2 linked regions of the Colwellia sp. M166 genome follow. The protein of the gene in region 2 binds, or shares a complex with, the protein of the main gene of each other region. Links are inferred from orthologs where the notes say so. Each region holds a gene or a part of one and is shown on either strand. Other genes may lie near its edges. The genes, in order: sdhA and FGD67_RS16260.

The links.
Region 1: the proteins of FGD67_RS16260 (region 2) and sdhA are in contact, whole or in part, in a crystal structure (PDB 6C12), measured with the Escherichia coli proteins. The link is inferred for Colwellia sp. M166 from one-to-one orthologs.

What each region holds. Positions count from the first base shown.
Region 1 is NZ_CP040755.1:193,668-208,806, reverse strand. Bases 8,760-11,758 are described here. They hold sdhA (succinate dehydrogenase flavoprotein subunit), read right to left. Parts: upstream 11,143-11,758; coding sequence 9,376-11,142; downstream 8,760-9,375. Other genes in these bases: sdhC (succinate dehydrogenase, cytochrome b556 subunit), read right to left, coding at 11,484-11,758; sdhD (succinate dehydrogenase, hydrophobic membrane anchor protein), read right to left, coding at 11,143-11,490; FGD67_RS00985 (succinate dehydrogenase iron-sulfur subunit), read right to left, coding at 8,760-9,365. Outside these bases: FGD67_RS01010 (HNH endonuclease), read left to right, coding at 1,143-1,886; sucD (succinate--CoA ligase subunit alpha), read right to left, coding at 1,963-2,835; sucC (ADP-forming succinate--CoA ligase subunit beta), read right to left, coding at 2,835-4,001; odhB (2-oxoglutarate dehydrogenase complex dihydrolipoyllysine-residue succinyltransferase), read right to left, coding at 4,176-5,702; FGD67_RS00990 (2-oxoglutarate dehydrogenase E1 component), read right to left, coding at 5,754-8,558; more of FGD67_RS00985, read right to left, coding at 8,655-8,759; more of sdhC, read right to left, coding at 11,759-11,858; FGD67_RS00965 (citrate synthase), read left to right, coding at 12,278-13,564; FGD67_RS00960 (hybrid sensor histidine kinase/response regulator), read left to right, coding at 13,773-15,139. UniProt on the Escherichia coli protein: Two distinct, membrane-bound, FAD-containing enzymes are responsible for the catalysis of fumarate and succinate interconversion; the fumarate reductase is used in anaerobic growth, and the succinate dehydrogenase is used in aerobic growth.
Region 2 is NZ_CP040755.1:3,591,051-3,606,053, reverse strand. What follows is about bases 8,686-11,548. They hold FGD67_RS16260 (succinate dehydrogenase assembly factor 2), read right to left. Parts: upstream 10,312-11,548; coding sequence 10,060-10,311; downstream 8,686-10,059. Other genes in these bases: FGD67_RS16250 (peptidylprolyl isomerase), read left to right, coding at 11,486-11,548; ygfZ (tRNA-modifying protein YgfZ), read left to right, coding at 10,509-11,477; FGD67_RS21840 (protein YgfX), read right to left, coding at 9,618-10,127; nadB (L-aspartate oxidase), read left to right, coding at 8,686-9,628. Outside these bases: FGD67_RS16305 (DUF547 domain-containing protein), read right to left, coding at 1-237; FGD67_RS16300 (FAD-dependent oxidoreductase), read right to left, coding at 303-2,480; FGD67_RS16295 (TonB-dependent siderophore receptor), read right to left, coding at 2,492-4,861; FGD67_RS16290 (SoxR reducing system RseC family protein), read right to left, coding at 5,134-5,607; FGD67_RS16285 (MucB/RseB C-terminal domain-containing protein), read right to left, coding at 5,604-6,566; FGD67_RS16280 (sigma-E factor negative regulatory protein), read right to left, coding at 6,563-7,156; RNA polymerase sigma factor RpoE, read right to left, coding at 7,234-7,812; more of nadB, read left to right, coding at 8,033-8,685; more of FGD67_RS16250, read left to right, coding at 11,549-11,974; FGD67_RS16245 (ATP-dependent DNA helicase RecQ), read right to left, coding at 12,101-14,056; FGD67_RS16240 (RidA family protein), read right to left, coding at 14,088-14,441; guaA (glutamine-hydrolyzing GMP synthase), read right to left, coding at 14,563-15,003. UniProt on the Escherichia coli protein: An FAD assembly protein, which accelerates covalent attachment of the cofactor into other proteins.

The sequences.
Region 1 (15,139 bases), 3.4 Mb from region 2 along the record:
ACATTGGCCTTGTTTTCCCGTTAGGCATACCTGCTTTTAATGAAAGTATGCAAGCATTATCACTTGATACCACGTTATCGGTATCAGTTCAGTGGCTAGTTAACGATGTTTATCAAGAATTCAAAACCTTAAACCTACGTATTAAAGCGATTGAAAAACAATTAAAAACTGACATTGAAGCCAATTCATTAGGGCAAATACTATTGAGTATCCCTGGCATTGGTTACCTCAATGCTTCTGCCTTTATTGCCTCTATAGGCAGTGGACAAGCCTTCACCAGTGCACGCGACTTTGCTGTTTGGCTAGGCATTACACCCAAACAATTTGCCTCAGGCAATAAAAGCGTGATGGGCGGCATCAGTAAACGTGGAGACCAATACCTGCGTAAACAGCTTATCCATGGTGCGCGTGCCATCATCGTTCATGCCAGAAAGAAACACGATGCATTGAGTGTGTGGATAACCCAGTTAAGTGCACGAAAACCGTTCAATTGTACCGCGGTTGCCACTGCGCACAAGTTAGCACGCATCATGTGGACATTGTTACAAAAGCAATGCCATTACACGCCTCAACCGGTTAAGGTAATCACATGATTGACGACCCGTTTTACCCTCTAGTAAGCCTGTGCAGGACAAAGGCCATGAGTCTGTGTGGGTGTTTAGGCTGCTAGAGGGGACTTAATTTATCCAGAAAACTTTTCAAGACTGTTGTTGATAAGATGAAAAAAAGGCACTAGCCAACTAGAACAAAGCCTGTGAGAGGACAAGTGTATCTATCACGTTTGGGTGAACAATGTTTTAAGGTATTTCTAGTTCGCAACTTATCTGGAGCATGGATAACAAACCATAGCTCGAATATATGTCAGTACAGTTTGCTTTAAGCAAGCGAAAGCGCCTGTCATCATGAACAAAAGTATGAAAAGAGTAATGCTCAGTAATCAAAAACATAAGCCCGTTTTGTTATGTTTTCGTATTCACTTGGGTTGACATCAAGGAAGCGTCCATATATGTCCGTCTAATTTTTTTCTAACTGAAAAATCAAATGTACCTGACCCCTTTGATTTTACGCACTTGAAGTGCCTTGATTTAGAAATGTGTTTAAGGCAATGTAATGAATATTAGGCTTATTAAATGGAATTAAACATGAGTACAATAAAAAAATTTTATAGAAATAGTGCTTGGTTTGAGTTTGCAGATAAAGTTAAAGCTAGAGATAGGTATACTTGTTTAAAATGTCAAAGATCAAATCATGAGGTAGTGCTGCAAGCTCACCACACCAACTATTTAGAAGGTAAATTACCTTGGGAGTACGCAATTAGCGATTGCATATCATTATGTAAAGGTTGTCATGCCCGTGAGCATGGACTAATAGAACCGAATACTGGCTGGAGCCTGTTATCAATTGATGATCTAGGTGACTTGGCTGGTGAATGTGAACGAGCAAACTGCGGAACTGCCATTAGGTATGAGCATCAAACTTATCACCCTAATTGGGGCTATAAAATTGTTGGAAGTACTTGTATTGAACATTTAACCAAAAAAGATCAAGAACTAAGTGGAAAAATACTTAACTTATATAAGGTTATAAGCAATTTTGTTCATAGTGAGAAATGGGTAAGAGGCAATACGAAAAATAATAAACCTTTTATTGAGAATAAGTATAACCATCATAAAGTCAGAATTTATGGTGAGAGTAATAACTACTCATTTCAAATTGCGATTAAAGAAAATGGAATTAGATGGTACGACTATAAAGATATTATTAGTGTTCGTGGTCATTCACTGGAAGAAGCCAAAGAGCTAGCGTTCATAGCATTAAAAGGTACATTAGTAGAGGATGCAACAGAGAAGAACCTTTTTAGATCTCTTTATAAAAATATAAAGTGATACTCTAAAAAAAACCCGCGCGCTCTATTAGAGCAGACGGGTTTTTATTAAGAATTACAAGCTATAAGCGAATCGCTTACCAACCTGTTTTCTCTTTAAGTGCTTTACCGATGTCCGCTAAAGAACGTACAGTTTTAACACCAGCCGCTTCAAGAGCAGCGAATTTCTCATCAGCTGTACCTTTACCACCAGCGATAATCGCACCAGCGTGACCCATACGCTTACCTTCTGGTGCAGTAACACCAGCAATGTAAGATACAACAGGCTTAGTAACGTTTGCTTTGATGTATTCTGCCGCTTCTTCTTCAGCTGTACCACCAATTTCACCAATCATTACGATTGCTTCAGTTTGTGGATCGTTTTGGAACATTTCCAATACGTCGATGAAGTTAGTACCAGGGATAGGGTCACCACCAATACCTACACAAGTAGATTGGCCAAAGCCAGCATCAGTTGTTTGTTTAACGGCTTCGTACGTAAGCGTACCAGAACGTGAAACAATACCTACTTTACCAGGCTTGTGAATGTGACCAGGCATGATACCAATCTTAGTTTCGCCAGGAGTAATAACACCTGGACAGTTAGGACCGATCATACGAACGCCAGATTGATCAAGCTTAGCTTTAACGTCAACCATATCTAAAGTTGGAATACCTTCAGTGATAGTAACGATAAGCTCGATGCCGGCATCAATAGCTTCTAAAATTGCATCTTTACAAAATGGTGCAGGAACATAGATAACTGTAGCTGTTGCGCCAGTTGCTTCTACTGCATCACGTACTGTATTGAATACTGGAAGGCCTAAATGCGTTTGACCGCCTTTACCTGGGCTTACGCCACCCACCATTTGTGTACCGTACTCAAGTGCTTGTTCTGAATGGAATGTACCTTGACCACCAGTGAAACCTTGACAGATTACTTTAGTATCTTTGTTAATTAAGACAGACATTATTTGCCCTCCGCAGCTGCTACAACTTTAGTCGCTGCATCAGTTAATGACTCAGCAGCAATGATATCTAAGCCAGAGTTTTTAAGAACTTCACGACCTAATTCAGCATTAGTACCTTCTAAACGTACTACCACTGGTACTTTAACGCCTACTTCTTTAACCGCGCCAATAATACCTTCAGCAATCATGTCACAACGAACGATGCCACCAAAGATGTTAACTAAAACAGCTTTAACGTTGTCGTCAGAAAGAATGATTTTGAATGCTTCAGAAACACGTTCTTTAGTCGCCCCGCCGCCAACATCAAGGAAGTTAGCTGGCTTGCCGCCGTGTAAGTTAACGATATCCATTGTGCCCATTGCAAGGCCAGCACCGTTAACCATACAACCTACATTGCCGTCTAAAGCTACGTAGTTTAATTCATATCTTGCTGCATGTGCTTCACGCTCATCTTCTTGAGATGGATCGTGAAATGCGCGCATTTTAGGTTGACGGTATAAAGCATTACCATCGATACCAATTTTGCCATCTAAACAGTGAAGATTACCTTCGTCAGTGATTACTAACGGATTGATTTCTAATAAAGCGAAATCGAAATCTTCAAACATTTTTGCAAGACCTAAAAAGATCTTAACAAATTGCTTCATTTGCGTTGGGTTTAAACCTAACTTGAAGCCTAATTCACGTGCTTGGTAAGGTTGAGCGCCAACCAATGGATCGATTTCAGCTTGGTGAATTAACTCAGGAGTTTCTTCAGCAATCTTCTCGATGTCAACACCGCCTTCAGTAGACGCCATGAATACTACTTTACGACTTGCACGGTCTACAACAGCACCAAGGTATAATTCGTTAGCAATATCTGTACAGCTTTCTACTAAGATTTTAGCTACTGGCTGACCATTTTCGTCAGTTTGGTAAGTAACTAAGTTTTTACCTAACCAGTTTTGAGCGAAATCTTTGATTTCTTGTTTAGTTTTAACTAGCTTAACACCGCCAGCTTTACCACGGCCACCCGCGTGTACTTGAGTTTTAACAACCCACATATTGCCGCCGATTTTATCAGCTGCTTCTGCCGCTTCCTGAGGAGTATCGCAAGCGAAACCTTCAGAAACTGGTAAACCATATTCAGCGAATAATTGTTTCGCTTGATATTCATGCAAATTCATGGTGTTTTATCCATTTATCTGTAGATGAAGATGGCAATCATCATAAAAATTATTACCATCGAAAAAAGTCGATCGATTATAGTACAAAAGCTCTAAAGAACCTAGTCCTTAGAGCTTAATACTATAGTCTACATCGAACAAAAGATTTTAATAACATGCTGAGTAAATGTTTAACTAAATGTTAAGTAACAAGCGTGTTGGATCTTCTAACAATTCTTTTATTGTTACTAAGAAACCTACTGATTCTTTACCATCAATTAAACGATGATCATAAGAAAGTGCTAGGTACATCATAGGTAAAATTTCAACTTTTCCGTCAACAGCCATTGGGCGGTCTTGGATTTTATGCATACCCAAAATAGCTGCTTGTGGCAAGTTAAGAATAGGTGTTGAAATTAATGAACCAAAAACGCCGCCATTAGTGATAGTAAAGTTACCACCTTGCATTTCGTCCATGGTCAATTTACCGTCACGGCCTTTAATCGCTAACGAACGAATACCGTTTTCGATACCCGCCATGCTAAGTTGGTCAGCATCACGTAATACCGGTGTTACTAAACCACGTGGTGTAGATACCGCAATTGAGATGTCGAAAAAGTTATGATAAACGATATCGTCACCGTCAATTGATGCATTTACCGCTGGGTAGCGTTTAAGTGCTTCAGTAACCGCTTTTACGTAGAAAGACATAAAACCTAAACGGGTATCATGGGTTTTCTCAAATACGTCTTTATACTGCGCACGAAGATCCATAATTGGTTTCATGTTAACTTCGTTAAACGTGGTTAACATGGCGGTAGAGTTTTTCGCCTCTAACAAACGTGTCGCGATAGTTTTACGTAAACGCGTCATTGGAACACGTTTTTGCGTACGTTCACCTAATGCGGCAGCAGCTTGTGCTGCTGGCGCTGACGCCGCGGCTTTTGCCGGTGCTGCTTTTGGCTTGTTCAAAGCAGTTTCAACGTCTTCTTTAGAAATACGACCGCCTTTGCCAGTACCAACAACGTCATTTGCGGTTAAGCCTTTTTCGGTCATTAAACGTCGTACTGATGGGCTAGCTAGCTCATCTGAACTAATCGCTTCTTCAGCTGAGGCAGCAGGGGCAGCGCTTGCTGATGCGCCAGCGTTAAGTTCACCCAATTTTTGGTCACCTAATACTGTATCGCCTTCAGCGTGAATTATTTTACCAATTATACCATCAGCTTGTGCTACCACTTCTAAAACCACTTTGTCGGTTTCAATATCAACTAAGTTTTGGTCAACAGTAACGGTATCGCCTGCAGCAACATGCCATGTTGCTACCGTTGCATCAGCAACTGACTCTGGTAATACCGGTACCACAATATCAATCACTTTTACTGAGCCTTTATCAGCAGGAGCTTTAGTTGCTGCAGCTGAATCTTCGCTTTTGTTTTTTGCAGAAGTATCTTCGCTTTTACTTTCAGATGCAGGAGCTTCTCCCTCACCTTCTGAAAGAATAGCAATAACTTGCTCGCCTAAAACCGTAGCACCTTCAGCTTGTGATATTTCAGTCATCACACCATCAGATAATGCTTGTACTTCTAGCACTACTTTATCAGTTTCAATATCTACTAATACTTGATCACGAGACACTTTATCGCCTACTTGTACATGCCAAGTCGCTATTGTTGCATCTGCAACTGATTCAGGTAAAACGGGAACCTTGATTTCGGTTGTCATTTATAATATTCCTTACACACTCTTAATTAATCTCTTTATAAAAAAGAGGGTCTATTCTACATTAAGCGCGTCATGAACTAGCGCCTGTTGTTCTTTAACATGAACCGACATATAACCTACCGCAGGAGCTGCAGAAGCATTACGACCTGCATATGTCAAATACGTATTGCCAGGGATTGCCGCTCTAAAGTGATGCTGTGAACAGTACCAAGCACCCTGATTTTGCGGTTCTTCCTGACACCAAACGAATTGCTTAACATGCTGATATTTTTCAATTTCAGCTTTTAGCTCTTCTTCTGGGAATGGATACAATTGTTCGATACGAATGATAGCAACATTGCTTTGCTCATTCTTACGACGCTGATCAAGTAATTCGTAGTAAACTTTACCACTACAGAACACCACGCGTTCAACACCATCGGCATCAAGCTCATCCACTTCACCAATAACATTATGGAAGACCCCCGTTGATAGCTCTTCTAACGAAGAAACCGCTAACGGGTGACGTAATAATGATTTCGGTGACATAACCACCAATGGACGACGCATAGGACGAACGACTTGACGACGCAGCATATTAAATACTTGCGCAGGTGTCGAAGGTACACAAACTTGCATGTTGTGATCAGCACAAAGCTGTAAAAAGCGTTCTAAACGTGCTGATGAATGCTCTGGACCTTGACCTTCATAGCCATGAGGTAACAACATAGTCAAGCCACATAAACGGCCCCACTTTTGCTCCCCCGAACTGATAAATTGATCAAATACTACTTGTGCACAGTTAGCAAAATCACCAAATTGTGCTTCCCAAATAGTTAAACCACTCGGCTCAGCTGTTGTGTAACCATATTCAAATGCTAATACGGATACTTCAGATAACACGGAATCATGAACATCAAACGGGCCTTGACCTTCGCGAACATTTTGCAAAGGTAAATAACGGCTGCCGTCATCTTGAGCATGTAATACTGCATGACGATGGAAGAAGGTACCACGACCTGAATCTTGACCGGTAATACGTACACGTTTACCTAAATCAACAATTGACGCATAAGCTAAGTTTTCTGCCATGCCCCAATCAAGTAGTTTTTCACCATTAGCCATTTTTTCACGATCATCGTAAATTTTCTTTACACGATTATGTACGGCATGATCGGCTGGAATATGGGCGACTTTTGCCGCTAATTCTTTCAGCTTTTCAAGTGAGATTTCTTTCTCGTAATCATCATCCCAGTTATGACCAATATAAGGTGACCAGTCAACAGAATGCTCAGTCATTGGACGCCATTGCTCAACGGTACATTGGCCTTCATCAAGCAACTTACGATAATAAGCGGTTAACTCATCAGTTTTTGCTTTAGTGAGAGAGCCTTCCGCATTCAATTGATCAGCGTAAAGTTGACGAGGCGTAGGATGTTTTTTAACTTTTTTATACATAAGGGGCTGTGTCGCGCTAGGCTCATCAGCTTCGTTATGTCCATGACGTCGGTAACAAACAAGATCAATAACCACGTCACGTTTAAATTCGTTACGGTAATCAAGCGCAATTTGTGTTGCTAAGATCACAGCTTCTGGATCGTCACCATTAACATGAAGAATAGGTGCTGAAACCATTTTAGCGACTTCAGTACAATATTCACCACTGCGGGTATCCTCAGAGCTGGATGTTGTAAAACCCACTTGGTTATTCACCACAATGCGAATAGTACCGCCGACTTTAAACGCCCGTGCTTGCGACATGTTAAAAGTTTCTTGTACCACACCTTGACCAGCAATCGCTGAGTCACCGTGGATAGTAATAGGTAAGACTAAATCACCCTCATTACAATCTCGACGGTCTAAACGTGCACGCACACTACCGATAACCACAGGGTTAACAATCTCAAGATGCGATGGGTTAAACGCTAAGGCTAAATGCACATTACCGCCCGGCGTGACAAAGTCAGATGAATAACCTTGGTGATATTTAACGTCACCTGAAGATAATATTTCATCGTGTTTACCACCGAACTCATCAAATAATTTTGATGGATTCTTGCCCATAACGTTAACCAGCACATTTAAGCGACCACGATGAGCCATACCCATAACCACTTCTTTGGCGCCTTGCGTACCGGCACGAGTGATCAGTTGCTTCAACATTGGGACTAGGGCATCACCGCCTTCAAGCGAGAAACGTTTGGCACCTGGAAATTTAGCTCCTAGATACTTTTCAAGACCATCAGCCGCAACTAAGCCCTTGAAAATTTCTTCTTTCTCTTCAACGCTAAGCACGGCTTGTGACTGTACTGATTCAAGACGTTGTTGTAACCAACGTTTTTCATCAGTCGAGGTAATATGCATATATTCAGCACCAATAGAACCACAATAAGTAGTTTTAAGCGCTTTATATAACTCACCAAGTTTCATTGTTTCTTGGCCAATAGCCAAAGAACCTATTTTAAACTCACGATCGAAATCATTTTCCGATAGTTCATGATGAGATAATTGCAGGTCACGTACTTTTTCACGTTGCCATAACCCTAAGGGGTCAAGGTTAGCATTTTGATGCCCGCGAAAACGAAAAGCATTGATAAGCTGTAAAACTTTTACTTGCTTAGCATCGCTACCACCTGAAACAACCACGGTTTTTTGTGTTTGTTGGGCTAGCGCTTTATATTCGTCACGGATTTCAGAATGCCGATATTCAACGTCAGCACCTTCAATTTTAGGAAGTTGTTGGAAAATATCTCGCCACTCTGCTGAGACAGATTGCGAGTTATCCAGATAAGATTCGTATAATTCTTCAATATAAGCAGCGTTCGCACCACTTAAATGGGAAGACTCTATCCAAGCCTTCATATCACCTTCGGGCATTGCCTGTTCCTTTATGGGATAAAAGCAATAAAAACAAATTGTCTAATAAAAATAGCAGAGTACATCAGTTGTGCTCGATATACTCTACTGTTTTAGTTAAACCGCTCTGGTTAGCAACATTGACTTAATATGGCCAATGGCTTTTGTTGGGTTCAATCCTTTCGGACAAACGTCAACACAGTTCATGATGCCGTGACAACGAAATACGCTGTAAGCATCCTGTAAATCATCTAAACGCTCTTCTGTTGCTGTATCACGGCTATCAATAAGAAAACGATAAGCATGTAATAAGCCGGCAGGACCAATAAATTTATCAGGGTTCCACCAAAAAGAAGGACAAGATGTTGAACAACACGCACATAAAATACATTCATACAGACCATCTAATTTTTCACGTTCTTCGATAGATTGCAAATGTTCACGTGCTGGTTGTTCTTTACCATCATTGATCAGGTAAGGTCTGATTTTTTCATATTGATTATAAAACTGTGTCATATCAATAATTAAATCACGTACTACTGGCAAACCTGGTAATGGACGTAAGACGATTTTATTTGCTGGAATTGCAGATAAAGGCGTTATACAGGCCAAACCATTTTTACCATTCATGTTCAAGCCGTCAGAGCCACAAACACCTTCACGACATGAACGACGAAATGACAGGCTAGAATCTTGCTCTTTCAGCAAAATTAGCGCATCTAATACCATCATGTCTGAGCCTTCGGGAACTTCCAGCTCATAATCTTTCATGTAAGGTTTGTTATCAACATCAGGGTTGTAACGGTAAATAGAAAAAACTTGTTTCATCACAACGCTCCTAGTAAATTCTTGCTTTCGGTGGGAAAGCTTCACGGTGAACCGGTGCCATATTAACGGTACGCTTGCTCATTTCTTCGCTATCTGGTGTGTAAACAGAATGACATAACCAGTTTTCATCATCACGCTCCGTGAAATCTTGACGGGCATGAGCACCACGAGATTCAGTACGGAAGTTAGCAGCTTTAGCTGAACAAAAAGCAGTTTCCATCAAGTTGTCTAATTCTAAACACTCGATACGCTGTGTATTGAACTCGCTAGACTTGTCGTCTAGATGAGCATCTTTAAGACGTTCACGAATTTCCGTTAACTCTTTCATGCCTTGAGCCATTGCTTCACCTTCACGGAATACCGAGAAGTTAAGTTGCATACACTGTTGCAAATCTTTACGGATTTGCGTAGGTGATTCACCTTTAGAAGATGACTCCCAACGATTAGTACGTGCTAAAGCAGCTTCAAGATCAGATTCTGATGCATCTTTTGCTGATTGCGTATCGCTTAAATAAGTTCCTAAGAAGTTACCGGCTGCACGACCAAATACCACTAAATCAAGCAGTGAGTTACCACCTAAGCGGTTCGCACCATGAACTGATACACAAGCGATTTCACCAACAGCGAATAAACCTTCAACAATCGTTTCTTTGCCATCAGCAGCAATATTAAGTGCTTGGCCGTTAACGTTACATGGTACACCACCCATTTGGTAGTGACATGTTGGGATAACTGGAATAGGTTCTTCAGCTGGATCAACATGAGCAAATGTTTTCGATAAATCACAAACACCTGGTAAACGTTTCTCTAAAGTTTCGCGACCTAAATGATCAAGTTTAAGCTTGATGTGTGGACCCCAAGGACCGTCACAACCACGACCTTCACGGATTTCAGTCATCATTGAACGAGCAACAACGTCACGACCCGCTAGATCTTTAGCGTTTGGCGCATAACGTTCCATAAAACGTTCGCCATCTTTATTCAATAAGTAACCACCTTCACCACGACAACCTTCCGTCACTAGTACACCAGCACCTGCGATACCTGTCGGATGGAACTGCCACATTTCCATGTCTTGCATTTGCACGCCAGCACGCAGTGACATACCAACACCGTCACCAGTATTGATGTGAGCATTAGTCGTTGAAGCGAAGATACGACCTGCACCACCGGTAGCCAGTACAGTTGCACGGGCTTTAAAGTAAACAACTTCACCGGTTTCAATACAGATAGCGGTAGTACCAACAACAGCGCCATCGCTGTTTTTGACTAAATCTAAAGCATACCACTCAGAATAAACGTTAGTTTTGTTTTTAACGTTCTGTTGGTATAAACAGTGCAATAATGCATGACCGGTACGGTCAGCTGCAGCTGCGGTACGAGCAGCTTGCTCACCACCAAAGTTTTTAGATTGACCACCAAATGGACGTTGGTAAATTTTACCTTCTTCGGTACGAGAGAAAGGTAAACCCATTTTCTCAAGTTCGATAATTGATTCAGGACCGGTTTTACACATATATTCGATAGCGTCTTGGTCACCGATATAATCAGAGCCTTTCACGGTATCGTACATGTGTTGTTCCCAGTGATCTTCATGGGCATTACCCAAAGCAACAGTGATGCCGCCTTGTGCAGAAACCGTATGAGAACGAGTAGGAAATACTTTTGAAATCAAAGCACAAGATTTGCCAGATTCCGATATTGCTAAGGCAGCGCGCATACCTGCACCACCAGCGCCAATGACAATGGCGTCGAATTCACGAATAGGAACGCTCACTTACACACCCCACACAGTTAATAGGCCTGTTGCAAAGTAAACGAGCAACAAAACAGAAAAGAAAAATTGTAAACCACCACGTAATAATGCTGGTTTGATGTAATCCGAAAGCACCTGCCATACACCAATCCACGCATGAATTAGTAAAGCGATTAGCGCTAAAATGGTGAATATCTTAGTACAAATATTACCAAAAAATGCTTGCCAAATTTCAAACGTTACAGCGGGTGTTATAACGAAAAAACCAACCAGAAATAAGGTATACAGTGCTAAAATTATTGCGCTGGTACGAAGAAGAATAAAGTCATGTACGCCACTACGGCCTACTGTTGCTGCGTTATTTACCATAATCTAACTCCTACTACTACAGTAAGCACCAACCAAAGTGCAATAATTAGCTTTGCCGTAGCATTACCCGATGCGAGCTCTTCAAAATGACCTAAATCCATAAACAAGTGGCGAATACCACCAAGCAAATGATAAATAAGTGCAGAAAGTGTACCCAGGATAATAATTTTAAAGAATAACCCGCTAAGTAGTGACTCTACTTGCGCGAAACCTTCAACAGAAGATAGAGATAAAGAAAGCGTCCACAATAAAATACCAATAGCGAATACCATGATGACACCTGATACACGGTGTAATATAGAGGCATTGGCTGCCGCATGCATTTTAATTGTTGACAAATCTAGGTTTACAGGACGTTGTTTTTTCACGATTGTTGCCTAAGGAGCTCTTGGAGCCTTCAACTTATTTTTACGTTACCTAGCCAAATTATACTGGTAGATAACCCCCCTCCGATGTGAATTATATTTTTACACTTACAATATGAAAATGACATACGAATGCAAAAACAGAATTCAGATCGGCTTGATTATATAGGTGAAAATCATTAATTACAATTTTCTTCACTGACAAGTTGCAGCCAATTTTCAAGGCTTACGACTAATTAATAACCATACTTTACTAAAATAGATCCTGACATTTGACTTTAGTCTAAGAGGTTAACAAACGAATTGACTTTTAGGGGGTGATCTGAAGTAGAATACACGCAGTTTAATATTCACAAAAATTGACTAAACATTTAGTTTAGAGATATTTTCAAGATAAATAAATTTTAATGGGGACGAAACATATGGCTGACTCAAAAGCCTCTCTTAGTATCGACGGTAATGTAGTTGCAGACTTGCCAATTCTTAAAGGCACTGCCGGTAACGATGTAATAGATATTCGTACACTAGGCGGCGCAGGCTATTTCACCTATGACCCAGGTTTTTTAGCAACCGCCTCATGTGAATCTGAAATTACTTTTATCGATGGTGATAAAGGTATTTTACAACACCGCGGTTATCCAATTGATAGCCTTGCTAAACAAGCTGATTACTTAGAAGTTTGTTATATTTTGTTAAATGGTGATGCACCAACTAAAACACAATATGATGAATTTACTAATATTATTACCAACCACACTATGGTTCATGAGAAATTAGTACATTTTTTCCATGGCTTTTTACCTGACGCACATCCAATGGCGATGTTATGTGGTGTTGTTGGCGCATTATCTTCATTTTATCACAGCGATTTAGATATTCACGCACCTGATCAACGTATGCGTAGTGCGCATCGTTTAATTGCGAAAATGCCAACTATCGCAGCAATGGCTTACAAGTACAGTATCGGTCAACCTTTTGTTTATCCACGTAATGACTTGAGCTACGCCGAGAACTTTTTACACATGTTATTCTCAGTACCTGCTGAAGAATATGTGGTTAGTCCGACGGTTGCTCGTGCAATGGATCGTATTTTTACACTACATGCTGACCACGAACAAAATGCTTCAACGTCAACAGTACGTTTAGCCGGTTCATCTGGTGCTAACCCTTATGCTTGTATCGCAGCGGGTGTTGCTTCACTTTGGGGCCCTGCACATGGCGGCGCTAACGAAGCTTGTTTAACTATGCTTGAACAAATTGGCTCATTAGACCGTGTTGATGAGTTTGTTGCGAAAGCAAAAGATAAGTCAGACCCGTTCCGTTTAATGGGCTTTGGACATCGTGTCTACAAAAACTTTGATCCTCGTGCCACGGTGATGCGTGAAACTTGTCATGAAGTATTAACTGAATTGGGGATTCAAGATCCATTGCTTGATGTTGCTATGGCGCTTGAAAAAGTAGCACTTGAAGACCCTTACTTCATTGAGAAAAAATTATACCCTAACGTTGATTTCTATTCAGGAATTATCCTTAAAGCCATAGGCATTCCAACCAATATGTTCACGGTGATTTTCGCTATGTCACGTACTGTTGGCTGGGTTGCACATTGGGATGAAATGCTGGGTCAAGCAGGACAAAAAATCGGTCGTCCTCGTCAAAAATATACTGGTGAAATTGACCGTAAATTTATCCCATTAAGTGATAGATAGTGTTATAAATTAATACGGCTGAATTTATTAGCTATATCAAAAAAGGCAACCTTAGTGTTGCCTTTTTAAATTTCAGACTCTGACCTCCTAACAACAGCAATAGCAACAATAATTCATCACTTATTCGAGCCGCTATTTAAACTTCAGTACATTAACGTTACAATCCTTATATTATTAAACTTATTGTAAAAACAGTGGTATTTTATTTGTGCTTGACCATATTTTAATTGTTGATGAAAGCCGATTAGTTCGCGAAGCGCTCGCTAAAATATTACTCTCCTGTGGTGTAAAAAAATCAGCAATCGCTTGCATCGAAAGTGTTGACGATGCTTTAGAATATGCTCAATTTTCAACCATAAAATTATTGATTTGTTCGGACACATTAACAAAAACAAGCATCTTTTCTTTTCGCGATGAATTAGCAAAAGTATCGAACACTAAGCAATTGCCATTATTGATACTTGCACATCAACGAGCACAATCCGACACAAAGACGCATTGTGCTGATAACAATAAAGCCCCCGCTCAACAGAGTATTTATCTACTGCCTCCATTTAAAAAGAAGTCAGTTATTGTCGCCTTATTTGAACTGACACAAGCTGATATCTTCGCCGACAGTCTGAAAAAATCAGCGCTAAATGACTCATCGATTCAAGCCTCGGTTAGTCAGAACTCAAGCCTAGCTACAGAAAAAGCCACGATATTGGTCGTTGACGATGAAAGTAGTAATATCGACGTTGTGGCTGGAAATTTACGTGAACACTACCGCGTGATGGCAGCGAAGTCCGGCGAACACGCCCTTCGGATAGTGGCCAGTAATAAGTATAATATTGCCTTAATTCTGCTTGATATTATGATGCCTGATATGGACGGCTACCAAGTCTGTAGAAAACTTAAAGAAAGCCCGGTTAGCGCTAATATTCCGATCATATTTCTGAGTGCTAAAGCATTGATTGATGATATTAAATATGGCTTTGATTTAGGTGCAGTTGATTATATTACCAAACCATTAAATGGCGACTTACTACGTGCCCGCGTTGCCACTCATATCCGTTTACAGCAGCAACAGCTCGCTTTGTCTGCTCAGGTAGCAACGCTGGAAGATAATGCTAAATTACGCGAAGATATTGAAAAAATCACCCATCATGACTTAAAGGCTCCACTGAGTAATATCTTGTTTGAGACCTATCGCTTAGCAGATAAAAGTGCAGCAAAATCAATTAATCGCGCAGTAAACAATGTCATCAGCATGATAAATAACTCGCTCAATTTATATAAAATTGAACAAGGTATTTATCCCCTTATGCCGCAAGTAACAAACTTAAATATATTGGTCAATGACGCCATTAATGCGGTACTAAAAGACAGTCAGGATAAAAACCTGACATTTGAGCTTAACGGCTTTGACAACGAGCATTTTATTTTAGCCGAGCCATTACTTTGCTTATCAATATTCAACAACCTAATAAAAAATGCCGTAGAAGCCTCACCAACAGAGCAAAAAATAGTAATTTCATTAGCTTATGAGGATAAGCAAGTAAGCTTTAGATTAACTAATCAAGGTGCTATTCCACA
Region 2 (15,003 bases):
AAATGTCTGCTTATCAATATTACCAAGCGCTGTTAAATAAGCCGTTAGCTTTGCATGATCTGTTTTCATGCCGGCATAATTTACTTGGCTTGAATGACCGTCATTAATTGGCAAAACGTGTTGAGTTAATAAAGCCTGCCATGGTTGATGCAAGGCTTCTTGCGCCGTTGTAACGGCGCTAAAAACGGTGCTCAGCAGCAACAACACAGCTAATGATAAAGATTTAGCCCTTGTCATTGCTAGTATTGCTGTTGACCGTGCTTTGTTTAAGTTAACCTTCGCTATTAAACTCTTCATGGCTATTAACCTCTTCTCCACGTGTGGAACTTCTCTAACCAGCTTAAAACGGTTTCTGGTGCATGATTACGCTTCCATTCACCTGCGGCGTATTTATTGCCTTCAGCCCACGTTGGGTAGCTGTGAATCGTGCCTAAAATTTTATTTAAGCCTAAACCATGCTTCATGGCTAATACGAATTCAGCAATTAAATCACCGGCATGTTCAGAGACAATAGTAACGCCAAGTATTTTATCTTTACCTTTAGGTGTGATCACTTTAATAAAACCATTGGCCGCACTATCGGTAATTGCTCGGTCCAACTCTTCAAAGTCAAAACGGGTAATTTCATAATCGATACCTTGTTCAATGGCTTCTTGTTCGTTAATGCCTACACGTGCAACTTCTGGGTCAATAAAGGTTGCCCATGGAATAACACGGTAATCGACCTTAAACTTCTTAAAGGTGCCAAATAAAGCATTAACTGCAGCGTACCAACCTTGATGAGCGGCAACATGGGTAAATTGGTAAGGACCAACAATGTCACCTGCGGCAAAGATGTTCGGGTATAAGGTTTCTAAATATTCATTGGTTTGAATAGTACGGTTAGTTTCTATTCCTAGCTCTTCAAGACCGTAGCCTTTCAAGCGCGCAGAGCGGCCAACAGCACATAGTAACTGGTCGTATTCAATGGCCATTTCTTCTTCTTGATCTGAACCTTGTTCGTGCTTAAGGTTTTTCACCATGATGAATTTTTTACCGTCACGTTGTTCACAACGCAAAGCTTGGTGCGAAGTTAAAATATTCACGCCACTTTTTTGTAATGATTGGCTAGCAAATTCAGAGACTTCAAGGTCTTCTCTGATCATGATGCGCTCAGCCATTTCAATTTGTATTACTTGTGAGCCCAAACGAGCGAAACTTTGCGCAAGTTCACTACCAATAGGACCGCCGCCTAAGACCACTAGTTTTTTCGGTGCAGTATCAAGTTTGGCAAATTCTGTCCATAAAGTGTCACTAGTCACATAACCACTAGTTTCAATACCTGGTAATGGTGGCACAAATGGACGAGCACCGGTGGCAATAACAATACTGCGAGCGGTTAATGTTTGCATGGTGCCATCGTTAAGCTTAATTTCTACCGTCCACGGATTAATTAATTTTCCGTAGCCTTTGATCACTTCTACACCTAAGTCTGTGTAACGTTCAACACTGTCGTGTGGTGCAATATCGGCAATCACTTGATGTACACGTGCCATCACTTTCTTAAAAGAAAACTGTGGCGTAGCGTTCTCTAAACCATAGTGTTCGCCATGGGTAATTTGGTCGACTATTTTTGCACTTTTAATGATTGCCTTACTCGGTACACAACCATAATTTAAACAGTCTCCGCCCATTTCGCCGGCTTCAATTAGCGTTACTTTTGCTTTAACGGCCGCAGCGATATAGCTTGTTACCAAACCACCAGCACCCGCACCAATCACCAATAGGTTACGGTCAAAGCTTTTTGGTTTTTGCCATTTTTTATAAACTTTACGTTGTTTAATTTTGTTAACAATCGCTTTACCAATAAGGGGTAATAGCCCAAGTAACACAAAAGAGAAAATGAGTTTAGCTGACAATATGCCAGATAAGCTGTTTATTTCTGCTAACTGTGTACCCGCGTTCACATATACCACCGTACCAGCGAGCATACCTATTTGACTAACCCAGTAAAACGTCCAAGCTTTTATGCCAGTAACGCCCATCAGTAAGTTAACTAAAAAGAACGGAAAAACAGGCACTAAACGTAAAGTAAATAGGTAGAAAGCGCCTTCTTTTTGCACGCCTTCATCAATGGCTTTTAAGCGCTCAGGGAATTTGCTTTTAATGCTATCGCGTAATAAGTAACGCGAGACTAAAAAGGCTAATAGCGCGCCAAGGCTTGAAGCGAACGATACCACGACAAAGCCTTCCACTAAGCCAAATAAAGCGCCTGCAGCTAAGGTTAAAATAGCGGCACCAGGTAATGACAGTGCCGCGACTAAAACATAAAGGGCAAAAAAGCCACCAACAACTAATAATGGTGATTGTTCGCGCCACTGGCCGAACTGATCCATTGAGCCTTTCAATCCCTCTAATGTCAGTAATTGATTAAGATCATAATGAAAAAACAAAGCCACAAGCATGATGGCAATAACTAATAATAGTATTTTCTTAAACATGAAAATTGTCCTTAGAAACTGTGTGTTAAAGTAAGTTTGGCATGAACAGGTAGTTCAGGAAAAACTAAGGTAGAGCCGAAATATCCGCCTTCAAATACCGGGCGCCAATTTTTCTGGTTAGTGACATTAGCAATATCGAAACGTAATTTAGTTTGTTCATTAATACGGTAACTCGTATTAATACCTAGTGTGTATTGATCACGTATATTGACCGTGGCTAAAAAATCCAGTGGATAACTTGAAGTATATAAAGCGGCAAAACCAGCTTGCCATGATTCCGTAAGGTAAATACCGCCGTTAACACTTAATGTTTGCTCAGGAATGCCTTGTACTCGTCGATCAGACGGAGCAAAGGCGGTAAAGTTTGGTGCACCTACGCTAGAACCTTGAATAATATCAGGGCGAGAGTTATCAAACGCATCAGCAATTTGGCCGGAGTTTTGACTGCTCGAAGAGTTATCGTAGCGAGCATCAAGGTAGCTATATCCTATGTTAAACCAATAAGGTGCAGCGTCATAAAACACTTGCAGTTCAACACCTTTGGTTTTTATACCGGTATTGCTGCCATCGCGATTACGTAAACTACGGCGTTGATTGAACACTGAACCATCAATGTACCAAGCGCTGTCATTTGGAATGTATTTAATGCCAACCTCATTTAGTGTGTTTTCAGTGGCAAAGTTTTGCTCACTAATTAAGTTATCAGCGCCAAGTGACGTGCCACCGGCCATACTATTTGAAGTTGCTTCGTTGTAACTTGTTGCTGCATAAACGGTTAAGTCAGCATTTAGCTTGTAATTAATGCTCGCTTGGCCAGAATGCAAGGTTTCATTGATGCTATCTCGTGCCGCTATTTGTCCGTTAGGAGCAATAGGATCGCGGGCTTCAACATCATAAAAATCAATACGGTAACCAAAGTTTGTCCGTAAGCGCTCGCTCCACTGGCTATCTTGCTGAATGGCAAAACCGGTTTGCCAGCTAGTTGAGTCAGTGGTATCTGATAACGAAAAATCGCCGGCGTTGTCATTATTAATATCATACTGACCACCCGGTGAGACAAATAAGCCAGGACGAAGTTCTACTAGTCTAGATTGCTGTTCAGCGGTCAATGGGATACGACGGTTTTCAAGTGAACCGATTAAATCAATAGGATCATCAGCTTCAGTGGTGAATTGGCTATAACCGCGTACTTTATTGTAACGCACGTCAAAAGCTAACGTGGTTTGCTGTTGGTTATTCCAGTCATTAATGAGTTCAAGACGGTTTTGCGCGGTATCAGCACCATCTATAATTTCTACAAAGCTATTTTGCGCAATTTCATCACGCGTTAAATGTTGATAATAGCTGGTGTTTTTTAAACGTATTTGGTCTGTTAATTCACGGGTATATATACTGTGAAGTAAGAAGGTCTTCGCTTCGTTTTCATTATCAGGATCGGTTAATACCGTACTACGAGCAATTTTTACTTGCCCTGTCGGTGATATTACAGCACCAACGCCAGGTACAGTACTACCATTAGGTTGTACACCTTGGCCTGTAATATAAAGTCCGTGGTCAATTAATGCTTGTGTTGGTCTATTAATCCCCGCATTGTCAGTAAATTCAACTTGGTATACTTCAAAGTTGATATCCCATGTACTTTGGCTGTCGGGTAATAAGCGAAATGCGGCATAAAAGCTGTCACTTTTAAAACTTGAATAATCATAAAAACTGCCATTATCAACATGTTCAGCGCTAATTCTAAAGCCACTTTCACCTTCAACAATCGGGGCAGCAATATCAAGTTGTGCACTGTATTGGTCCCAACGACCAGCGGTAAGTTTTACTTTCGCTAAGCTTTTGTCAGTTGATGCGCGTTTAGATTGTAGATTTACAAAGCCACCATTGCGTTGGCTACTACCAAACAATACCGGTGGCGCACCTTTGATCACGTCAAGTTGAGCTACTGAGTTAAATGATAGCGGTACACCAAAACCGTTATTACCAGCTTGACGGCGCATACCGTCTTGAAAAAGTTCACCTAATTGACCACGCAAAGTAGGTAAGCTTGGCGCGCCAAAGCCGCTGGCTGCATAACTACTTGGCGTAACCGCTAAAATGTCTTGTAAGTCAGTTATGTTTAACTGCTCCATCATTTCGCTAGTGATCGGCGTCATTGAACGCGCGATATCGGCTAAGCCTAAATCATCGCCAAATGGCCCATTGATCGCAGTATTTTTTGGAGAAAAACCATGATTGATAATACGTTGACCTGAAACCTCAATCACCTCAACATCCGTTTCTTCTGCACTGACAACTTGTCCGTAAAAAATAAGATAAATGCCAATAGTGATTGAACGGTATTTGCCATAAGAAAGAGAATTGATTTTCAATCTATCCATAAAAAACTGTTACTTTTGCCGTAATAAATATGATGATAGTTAAGACCAAGCTACATTGAAGTAAATTTCATTTTTTATACTAACGAGTAAAAATAAAATTATTGTTAAAAGCTAACTGACGCTACTCTGCTTTAGTTAAGACTAGCAACAATATCATTGAAAGTAGCTATCAGCCTTAGTTTAAATAATAGTAATATATGTTAATTGTGGCTTTTTTAAGAAAGGTATAAACGAGAAGAGCAAGCTAAGAGTCGAAATCAAGCTTGCTAACATTAGTTAATATTAACAACGCTAATTTTTTGTTCATCAACACGCAGAATTTTAGGTGCTAACTTTGTACAGTTTTCTGATTTATTTTGTTGTTTTTTAGCCAGCAGAAAACCAACAACACCACCCACTATAGCGAATAAAATAGCAAAAGCTTCATGGGCTAAATAATTTATATTGATCAAATACTGACCGCACCATGCAGCGATAATTAGCCCAAATAATGGCCATAAATATACTTGCAGTGCCGATGATAATAAAGCTGACTCATTTAAGCCAATAATAACTTTGTCACCTAATTGCAACGGCAGTGTTGAAATTAAATTCATCGAGAGTTTTTTTTGTGGAAATGCTTTTGCCACTTGACCACTGCCACAATTATCAACTTGCTGACAACCACTACAAGCAGATTTAATATCGCTAGTAACCGTAACCTTATTATCATTAATCGCCACAACAGTAGCTTGTTCTTCGATCATGGTGCAACCTGTGGTGTAAGCACAACTGAGTCGGCAATAGCTTTGGCCGTTTTCGCTGGAATTTTACCAACAACACTGACTTCAAAGCCATTAATAACTTGATTCAAAACAACTGTCGCACCATCCATCACATAGTCAGTCGCTCGTTGACTGCCTTCACTTGGGTTTACGTAAACTGAAACATCTATTAAACCATCAGTAAAAAGCATAAATTCAACGGCTTTCTTTGTCGCTGACATACGATGGCGATTAGCATTAATGCGATGAAAACCTTCTGGCAACCATTTCACTTGCCATTGTAATTCTTGCTCTTGATAACCCTCTGGAATTTCAATGGTTTTTGGCAATATTGTTTGCTGTAATTGCACTAAACTTTCGCCCAATCCTGCTGTTATATCCAGATGAGTAAATTGTATTTGTTCAAGTAATTGTCCAGTACGATTAACTAAGGCAAGCTTTAATAGCATGCCGGTCTTTTGATCTAACCACAACCAGTGTCCATAACGGTATGGGTCTTTAGAGACAATACGAATCAGTTGTGCTGGCCGACCTAATACCCGGCTACGGCCGACGGAAATAAAGTCATATGTTTGAGCGAGCTCACCAACATCACCACGTAAAATAGCCGGAATAGGACCGGTTATTTGTTGTGAGGTAACAGAATAAGGAGGTAACTCTGGTTCGATATAACTAACGGTATTTTTCTTACGTAATACGTCCCTGCGAGGGCCATTGAGTAAAGATAAAATTTCTAACTCATCACCATTTTCATCAACACCATGAAACCAATGGTAAGGCTCAGCTTGATTGTTTTTAACAACCACAAAAGACGTGCTAAAATTAAGCGTTTGTAATGAATTGGCTAGACGTTCAAGCCAAGGTTCAGCGGGTTCATTTTCAGCAGCTGCTACTGATGTGCTAATGGTAACCATTAGCAACAGACTAGATATTAATTTCATTTAGCTGGATCTTCAGCCTTATCTTGTTGAACTGTGTTATTAACATCAACTGAGCTTAGTTTTATTTGCTGTTGATGATCAGATAATAGTGCTTGAAAACGTCGTTGTTGCTCGACAAATGCTTGTTTTTCACTAGTACGACTAGTCGGTTCAAAGTTTAAACTTACAGGTTCTGCAATACCACCAAAAGGCATTGGTTTAACGACTTGGTTGATGGGTAATACATCATTGCTATCAACCGTACTCTGTTGTACGCCCATCACCATCAAACCTGCGGCAGAGGCCGCAATCGCCATTTGGCCAAACGGTTTTGCAAACTGCACCACTTTCGCTTTTAGCTTACGGGCAAAATTATTAGTGACACGAGGTGCTAAAATAGTAGGTTCATCTGCAATAGCAGTAGCAATTTTCGATGAGAGATCTAAATTAATTACATCAGAATTTTCACCACGCATTACATCACCCATTAAATGGTAACGTCCCCACGTCGCCGACAAGTCAGAGTCATTGAGCAATTCTTCAAATAATTCATCATTGGCCTGATAATTATCAACAACCGACGACACTGTCTCAAACTTATTTTCACTCATAATGACACCTTAAAAACTAACATTTCATTAATTACGACTGACCAATAAAAACTATTTATTAAGCAGTGCTATTCATATTATTGCTGCAACAATGGTTTGATTTTTTTATCTACGGCATCACGTGCCCTAAATATTCTCGAACGTACGGTCCCAACAGGGCAGTCCATAACCGTTGCAATTTCTTCGTAACTTAAGCCTTCTAACTCTCGTAGATTAATTGCCGTACGTAAGTCTTCTGGCAATTGCTCTATAGTCTTAAATACGAGCTCTTTAATTTCATTAGTCAGCAATAATTTTTCTGGTGAAGCATTTTCTCGCAACGCATCACCAGAGTCATACATTTCTGCATCTTCGACTTCAATATCTGAACCCGGTGGCTTACGCCCTCCAGCAACTAAATGGTTTTTCGCACAATTAACAGCTATGCGGTATAACCAGGTATAAAAAGCACTATCACCTCGAAAGTTTGGTAAAGCTCGATAAGCTTTAATAAATGCTTCTTGTACTATATCGGGTACATCACTATGGTTTTTAACATAGCGTGAAACCAAATTTGCTACTTTATGTTGGTATTTAATTACCAGCAGGTTAAATGCGTTTTTATCACCACGTTGTACCCGCTCAACCAACTTTTGGTCAACGTTCTGTTCGCTCATTTGAGCCGTATCTCCTACTCACCATTATTTAACTTATCTACATCTGGTTTACATCTGGCTCATGGCAAACGCAACAAGTAGGACTAGCCTTGTGTTAAAAAGTTCGATAAATATTGAAAAAAATTAAATTTTATTTATAAAAATAGTTTTCTGCTGTTCTGTAACTGCAATAAAAGTTAGTATTGAGTTATCAACTATTGTACCTCAATTTCAAGAATATATGAATCAACAACACAATTGTGACGTTTTAATTATTGGTAGTGGCGCAGCTGGATTATCGCTTGCACTGCATTTGGCAAAAAATGCCGATGTTATTATCATCAGTAAAGGCCAAATTAACGATGGCTCAACATTTTATGCGCAAGGTGGCGTTGCGGCTGTATTTGATGAAAATGATAGCGTTGCCTCACATGTAGCCGACACCTTAGTCGCGGGTGCCGGATTATGTGATGAAGCTGCAGTGCAATATACGGCTGAGAATGCTAAAAGTTGCTTAGAGTGGTTAATTGGTAAAGGCGTTAATTTTGATCAAGATGTGCCGACAAAAAATGGTGATATTCGCTATCATTTAACCAGAGAAGGTGGTCATAGCCATCGTAGAATTCTACACTCCGCAGATGCTACCGGTGCAGCCATTCAAACCACACTGGTGTCACAGGTCAAAAACCACCGTCGTATTCGTATTTTTGAGCGTTATAACGCCATTGATCTGGTTTATCAGGAAAACCAAGCAACTACTGAACGAGCATGTATCGGTGCTTATGTCTGGAACCGAAATGACGAACACGTCGAAAGTGTCTTTGCACAAAAAACAATTTTAGCAACCGGTGGCGCAAGTAAAGTTTATCAATACACTTCAAATCCCGATGTGGCTAGCGGTGATGGTATTGCCATGGCATGGCGCGCCGGTTGTCGTGTTGCCAATATGGAGTTTAATCAATTCCATCCTACCTGCTTATTTCACCCTGACGCTGGTACTTTCTTATTGACAGAAGCCTTAAGAGGCGAAGGTGCGGTATTACTGCGTCCTGACGGTAGTCGCTTTATGCCGAGCTTTGATGAGCGTGCTGAATTAGCTCCTCGTGATATTGTTGCGCGGGCAATCGATTTCGAAATGAAACGCTTAGGCGCCGATTGTATGTATTTAGATATCAGCCATAAATCAAGTGACTTTATTAAACAGCACTTCCCGACTATTTACGAAAGAACACTGGCACTTGGTATCGACATCACCAAACAACCGATGCCGGTTGTACCTGCAGCTCACTATACCTGTGGTGGTGTGATGATTAACCAACAAGGTAAAACCGATATTGATAACTTATATGCCATAGGCGAAGTTGCATATACTGGCTTACATGGTGCTAATCGCATGGCAAGTAACTCGTTGCTTGAATGTTTGGTTTACGCGCGAGCGGCAGCCATTGATATCGAAAAAGGCCTAGCAACGAAACAAGCTTGTATTAAGCTACCCCTATGGGATGAAAGTAGAGTCACTGATTCTGATGAAGAAGTGGTTATTCAACATAATTGGCATGAACTACGGTTATTTATGTGGGATTTCGTCGGTATTGTCAGAACTACAAAGCGTCTAGAAAGAGCCTTACATCGCGTAGAATTATTACAAAGTGAAATTGACGAATATTACTGTAACTTTAGAGTTAGTAATAACCTGTTAGAATTAAGAAACTTAGTACAAGTTGCTGAACTGATTATTCGCTCAGCCTTAGCTCGTAAAGAAAGTCGTGGTTTACATTACACTCTTGATTACCCCGAGCTACTTACCGAGGCTAAAATAACCATTCTTAGCCCTTAAGGTACTTTGCACGCATGATTGTGCGCGCCAAGCGCGCTTGATCTTGAGCCGACAAACTATCTTTGAAAATAAACCGTTGAGATAAATCACTATCATTAGCTGTAAAAACCAGCCAGTATCCCCACAAATTAATTTGTGAACTCGCCGATAACTGCACCGTTTGTTGAGCCACAAATTGACACTCACCAGTTTGAAGTAGCACAAAATCATCTCCTGTTTGGTACTTACTTGATGTTAGTAACGTCAAGTATTGCTTTGCTTGTGAGTTTGGCAGCTGTCGATATAAAAAAATAATCAGACAGAAGAAAAGCCCAATAATAGCAAAAAGCCAAAGTTTAAATCCGATGAATATCGCTAAAAAAAGGTAAGCAAATGCTAAATAGAATAGTAAGTTAAATATCGCCCTATGCAAAGAAGGCGATATTTTAATATTATACTTTAACTCGCTGTAATATAAACTGCACCATGGCGTTGAGGTCTTTATCTTCACAAGCTTCATGTCCCATAAACCATGCGAATAATTCAGGGTCTTGACATGCTAATAAACGTTCGAAAATAGCTTTATTTTCAATAGATAAATCATCATATGCCTCTTCAACAAATGGCATAAAAAGCACATCTAACTCTAGCATTCCACGTCGACAAGCCCAACGAAGTCGAGGTTTATTATCCGTTAATGTCATACATCACCCTAATTTAGTAAAATCTCGCCGTATTCTAACAAATCAGAAGTAAAAATAGCCACGAATTGATCATAAAATTAATCAACACTCATCTAGTAAAGTAGCAGAAAAAACCAGATATTGGCTTGTAATTTGAATAAATGTCCTCATTTATGATGGTAATAGCCTTTTTTCAGCAATATTGCCGGATGACCAACATGATAAATAATAGTTTACCTAGTTATAGCGAATTGCCAGCAGCATTTGCCATTAACCTTGATAATTTAGCTGCGATCACCCTTTCAGGTGAAGAACAAGTAAAGTACTTACAAGGTCAGGTAACTTGCGATGTCGACAACTTGGCAGAAAAGAAGCTGCTTAATGGCGCGCACTGTAATGCTAAAGGTAAAGTATTTTCTGCTTTTCGTTTACTCGAACATCAAAGCAAATTTCTGCTTTTACAACCAAAAAGTTCAATTGCACAATCATTAGCTGAACTGAAAAAATTTGGCGTTTTTGCTAAAGTAGAAATAAACCAAGATAGTGACAACGCTTATTTAGCCGTTGCCGGTGAACAAGCGGCAACTAAATTAGCCGAAGTATTTCAACAAATACCTGACTCATTAACTCCTGTTGTGCAAGTTAATAATACAACCTTAGTTTACCTTGCTGGTAATATCAGTCGCTACCTTATTATTGATAACCCAGAAACCATCGCAACAATTTCTACCCAGCTTAACTTGCCAATATATAGCAATGCAGTATGGGATTTACTCGAAATTACTCAAGGTTTTCCATTACTTTCTTCACACTATGTTGCGGAATATGTACCACAAATGCTAAACCTACAAGCAATCAACGGCATTAGTTTTACTAAAGGTTGTTACTTAGGGCAAGAAACCGTTGCCCGTATGCAGTATTTAGGTAAAAACAAACGAGCACTGTTTGCCCTTGAAGGCAAAGATATGATTGCAAATATTGGTGATATTATTGAAAAGAAACTTGGCGAAAATTGGCGTAAAGCTGGTGATGTACTCGCTGTTTATCAAGCAGATAATAAACACAACTATATTCAAGGTGTTTTAGCCAATGATATCGACGATAACACAGAGCTACGCATTAAGTCTCAAGATGCAACTTTAGCCATACTTGCCTTACCTTATAAATTAAACACAGACATTGACTAGGACATAATATGAAAATTACCGACGACAAAGTTGTTGTACTACATTACGCCGTATCTGATAACGAAGATACTTTAATTGATAGTTCATACGATCATAGCCCTTTATCAGTAATTCAAGGCTCTCATTACCTTATTCCTGGCTTAGAAGAAGCCTTAGTAGAACATCAAGCTGGAGATAAGTTTGAAGTTGAAGTAAGTGCTGAAAACGCTTACGGCCAACGTGAAGATGGCTTTGTGCAAACCGTACCTAAAGATATGTTTGGCGGTATTGAAGATTTAGCCGTGGGTAGCCAACTGCGTGCAACTACCGATGAAGGCGAACAAACCGTTATTGTTATTGACGTAACTGAAGACGACATCACTGTTGATGGTAATCACCCTCTAGCAGGTATCGACTTAAAATTTGATGTTGAAATATTAGCAGTACGTGACGCGACTGAAGAAGAGTTAGCTCATGGCCATGTACACGCTGAAGGCGGTTGTGGTCATAGCCACTAATCTAAAAACAGGCATAAGTCTGTAGCACTCGCTGAACATCGTCATTCCTTGCCATCCATGGCATCACGGCATACCGTTCGCCCTGAACATAAAGGCACTGAATAGTGCCTTTTTTGATGTGCTTATTTACGCTAAGTAGTTCACAACTTGTGCTTTAATCTCGGCATAACGCATATGTTGGCAAACACCAAAGTAACTCAACTTGCGTACTTTAGCACGAGTAAATAACGGTACACTCATGCCGGACAAAAATCGACAAATGGTCTCAAGAGACAAGGCTTCAGGTGATCCTGTATTAGTGTTTTTTAAGGTCGAAAAATGCTGCTGTAATTGCGTAATTGCCAATGCAATCATTTCACTGCTAACATTTTGTTGATTGCTTGAATACGGTAGTATCGCTACCTGACCGCGACAAACTGAGCAATGCCCACAATTTTCAGGTGCTAGCTTATCATCAAAGTAATTTGACAACTGTTTGGTTAAGCAACGATCACTTTGAAAAAATTGCACTAAACGACTAATACGTTTAATTTCTGACTGTTCTTTTTCTACAAAATAGTGATAAAGCCGTGCAACTAAGTCACGACTATCTAAAGCCATGCTATTAATACTAAACACTTCTGTGGCTTTTTTCGTTTCCAAAACAATATGCTGTTGATCAGCTAAATACTCAAGTGCTGAGACAATTCTTTTTCTCGGCGCATTATATCGGTTATGCATTAACTCAAAATCAGGCTCCCCCCAGATTTTTTTCATTTTTGCACAACTAAAAACTTGCGTTAAAAACTCCGCTCGTTCGGCATTAAAGCTATTAATAATTTGCTCTTTAGGCGTGACAAACTTGAATTTAAAATCGGCAAAATAACTAAATTTAGCATCAATAACACCAAGTAACTCTAGTTGCACAAGTAAGGTTTTTAATGGCAACTGTTTGATGTTACTAGCGTTTGACAACGATAGTACTTGTAATTCCCATTGACCATTTTGCATTTCACTACGAATATTTTGCAAAACATAATCAATACTGGAACGTTCAGGAGTATCCGCATAAACAAAGTTCTCTACCGTATGCAAGCCATCAAGGTTCGCCAAAGTAAAACAGGCAGAGTTTTGTTTATCTCTGCCAGCACGACCAATTTCTTGGCTATAATTTTCGATTGATTTCGGCAAATCATAGTGGATAACAAAACGAATATCAGCTTTGTCGATGCCCATACCAAAAGCAATCGTTGCCACCACAATACGTACTTTACCTTGCATAAAGTCTTGCTGAACGCTCTGCCTAACATCATCTTTAAAGCCTGCATGATAAGCCTGTGCTTGCAGTCCTTGCTGCTGTAGAAAATCAGCCACCTTTTCCGCACTGTGCTGCAAAGTAACATAAACAATGCCGCTACCGTCATATTGGCGTATAACATTAAGTAAGGTTTGATGCTTTTGATTTTCATCAACCGGTAAAACTGATAGATCGAGGTTATTGCGATAAAAGCCAGTTTGGACAATGTGCTGCTCAGATATCGCAAATTTATTGGCCATATCTTGTTTAACTTCTTTCGTCGCCGTTGCCGTTAATAGCAGTACTAGAGGAATATTTAATTCTTGGCGATAACGCGGTAGCTTGAGATAATCAGGTCGAAAATTGTGGCCCCATTCAGAAATACAATGCGCTTCATCTACCACCAGCATAGAGATGGCTATTGATTCAATAAACTGACGAAAACGTTCGTTTTTGAAACGCTCAACTGACACCATTAAAACCTTAATTTTCCCTGAGCGCACATCTCGGGTAATTTGCTGACTTTGCTCAAATGATAATGTTGAGTCGATACTAGCGGCAGGGATACCTTTGGTATGTAAAAATGCCAACTGATCTTTCATCAAAGCCAGTAACGGAGAAACGACTAAGGTTAAATGCGGTAAGTTTATTGCGGCTAATTGATAACACAATGATTTCCCCGCGCCGGTAGGGAATATTGCTAATGAAGAGTCACCATTAAGTAACTGAGTAACAGTTTGCTCTTGTCCTGTTCTAAAGTTGTCAAAACCAAAAGTAGTTTTTAATGATTGCTGTAACGTCGACATATTTAGCCTATTTATTCGGTATCAAACTAGTTTACTGTATTAACGCTGCGACAACACTTATTTCAACAAGCAGTACATCTCTTGCCATTGCAGCTTGCACGCAAGCACGAGCAGGCGCAAACCCTTCGGGTACCCATGCATCCCAGACAGTATTCATCGCAGCAAAGTCAGCCATAGTTTTTAAATATATCGTTGCTGATAACAAATGCTTCTTTGAGCTACCCGCCTCTAACAATAAAGCTTCAACCTTATCTAGCATAGTTTGCGTTTGCTCAGTAATACTTTGGCTAGCATCTGCACAAACCTGTCCACACAAGTACACTGTGTTATTGTGCTTTACTATCCGGCTCATGCGGGTTTTGGTTTCTAATCTTTCGATGGTCATGATCTCATCCTCATTTAAAAGAAAACCCCAAGGTTTTGCAACATTGAGGTTTTATAATATTTATTAAGCACTAACTGAACGCTAAGCATAAGTTGAATATTACAACCCGCTTAAAGGAGGATTACTCCCATTCGATAGTCGCAGGTGGTTTCCCTGAAATATCGTAAACTACCCGAGAAATACCATCAATTTCGTTAATAATTCGGTTAGACACTAAACCTAAGAAATCATACGGTAAGTGTGACCAACGGGCAGTCATGAAATCAATCGTTTCAACACAACGTAGTGATACAACCCAGTCATATTTACGGGCATCACCCATCACGCCAACAGAGCGTACCGGTAAAAACACGGTAAACGCTTGACTAACTTTTTTATATAAGTCGTGTTTGTGTAATTCTTCAATAAAAATATGATCAGCACGACGTAACAAGTCAGCGTATTCCTTTTTCACTTCACCAAGAATTCGTACACCTAAGCCAGGCCCTGGGAACGGATGACGATAAAGCATGTCGTAAGGTAAGCCAAGCTCTAAGCCTATTTTACGTACTTCATCTTTGAA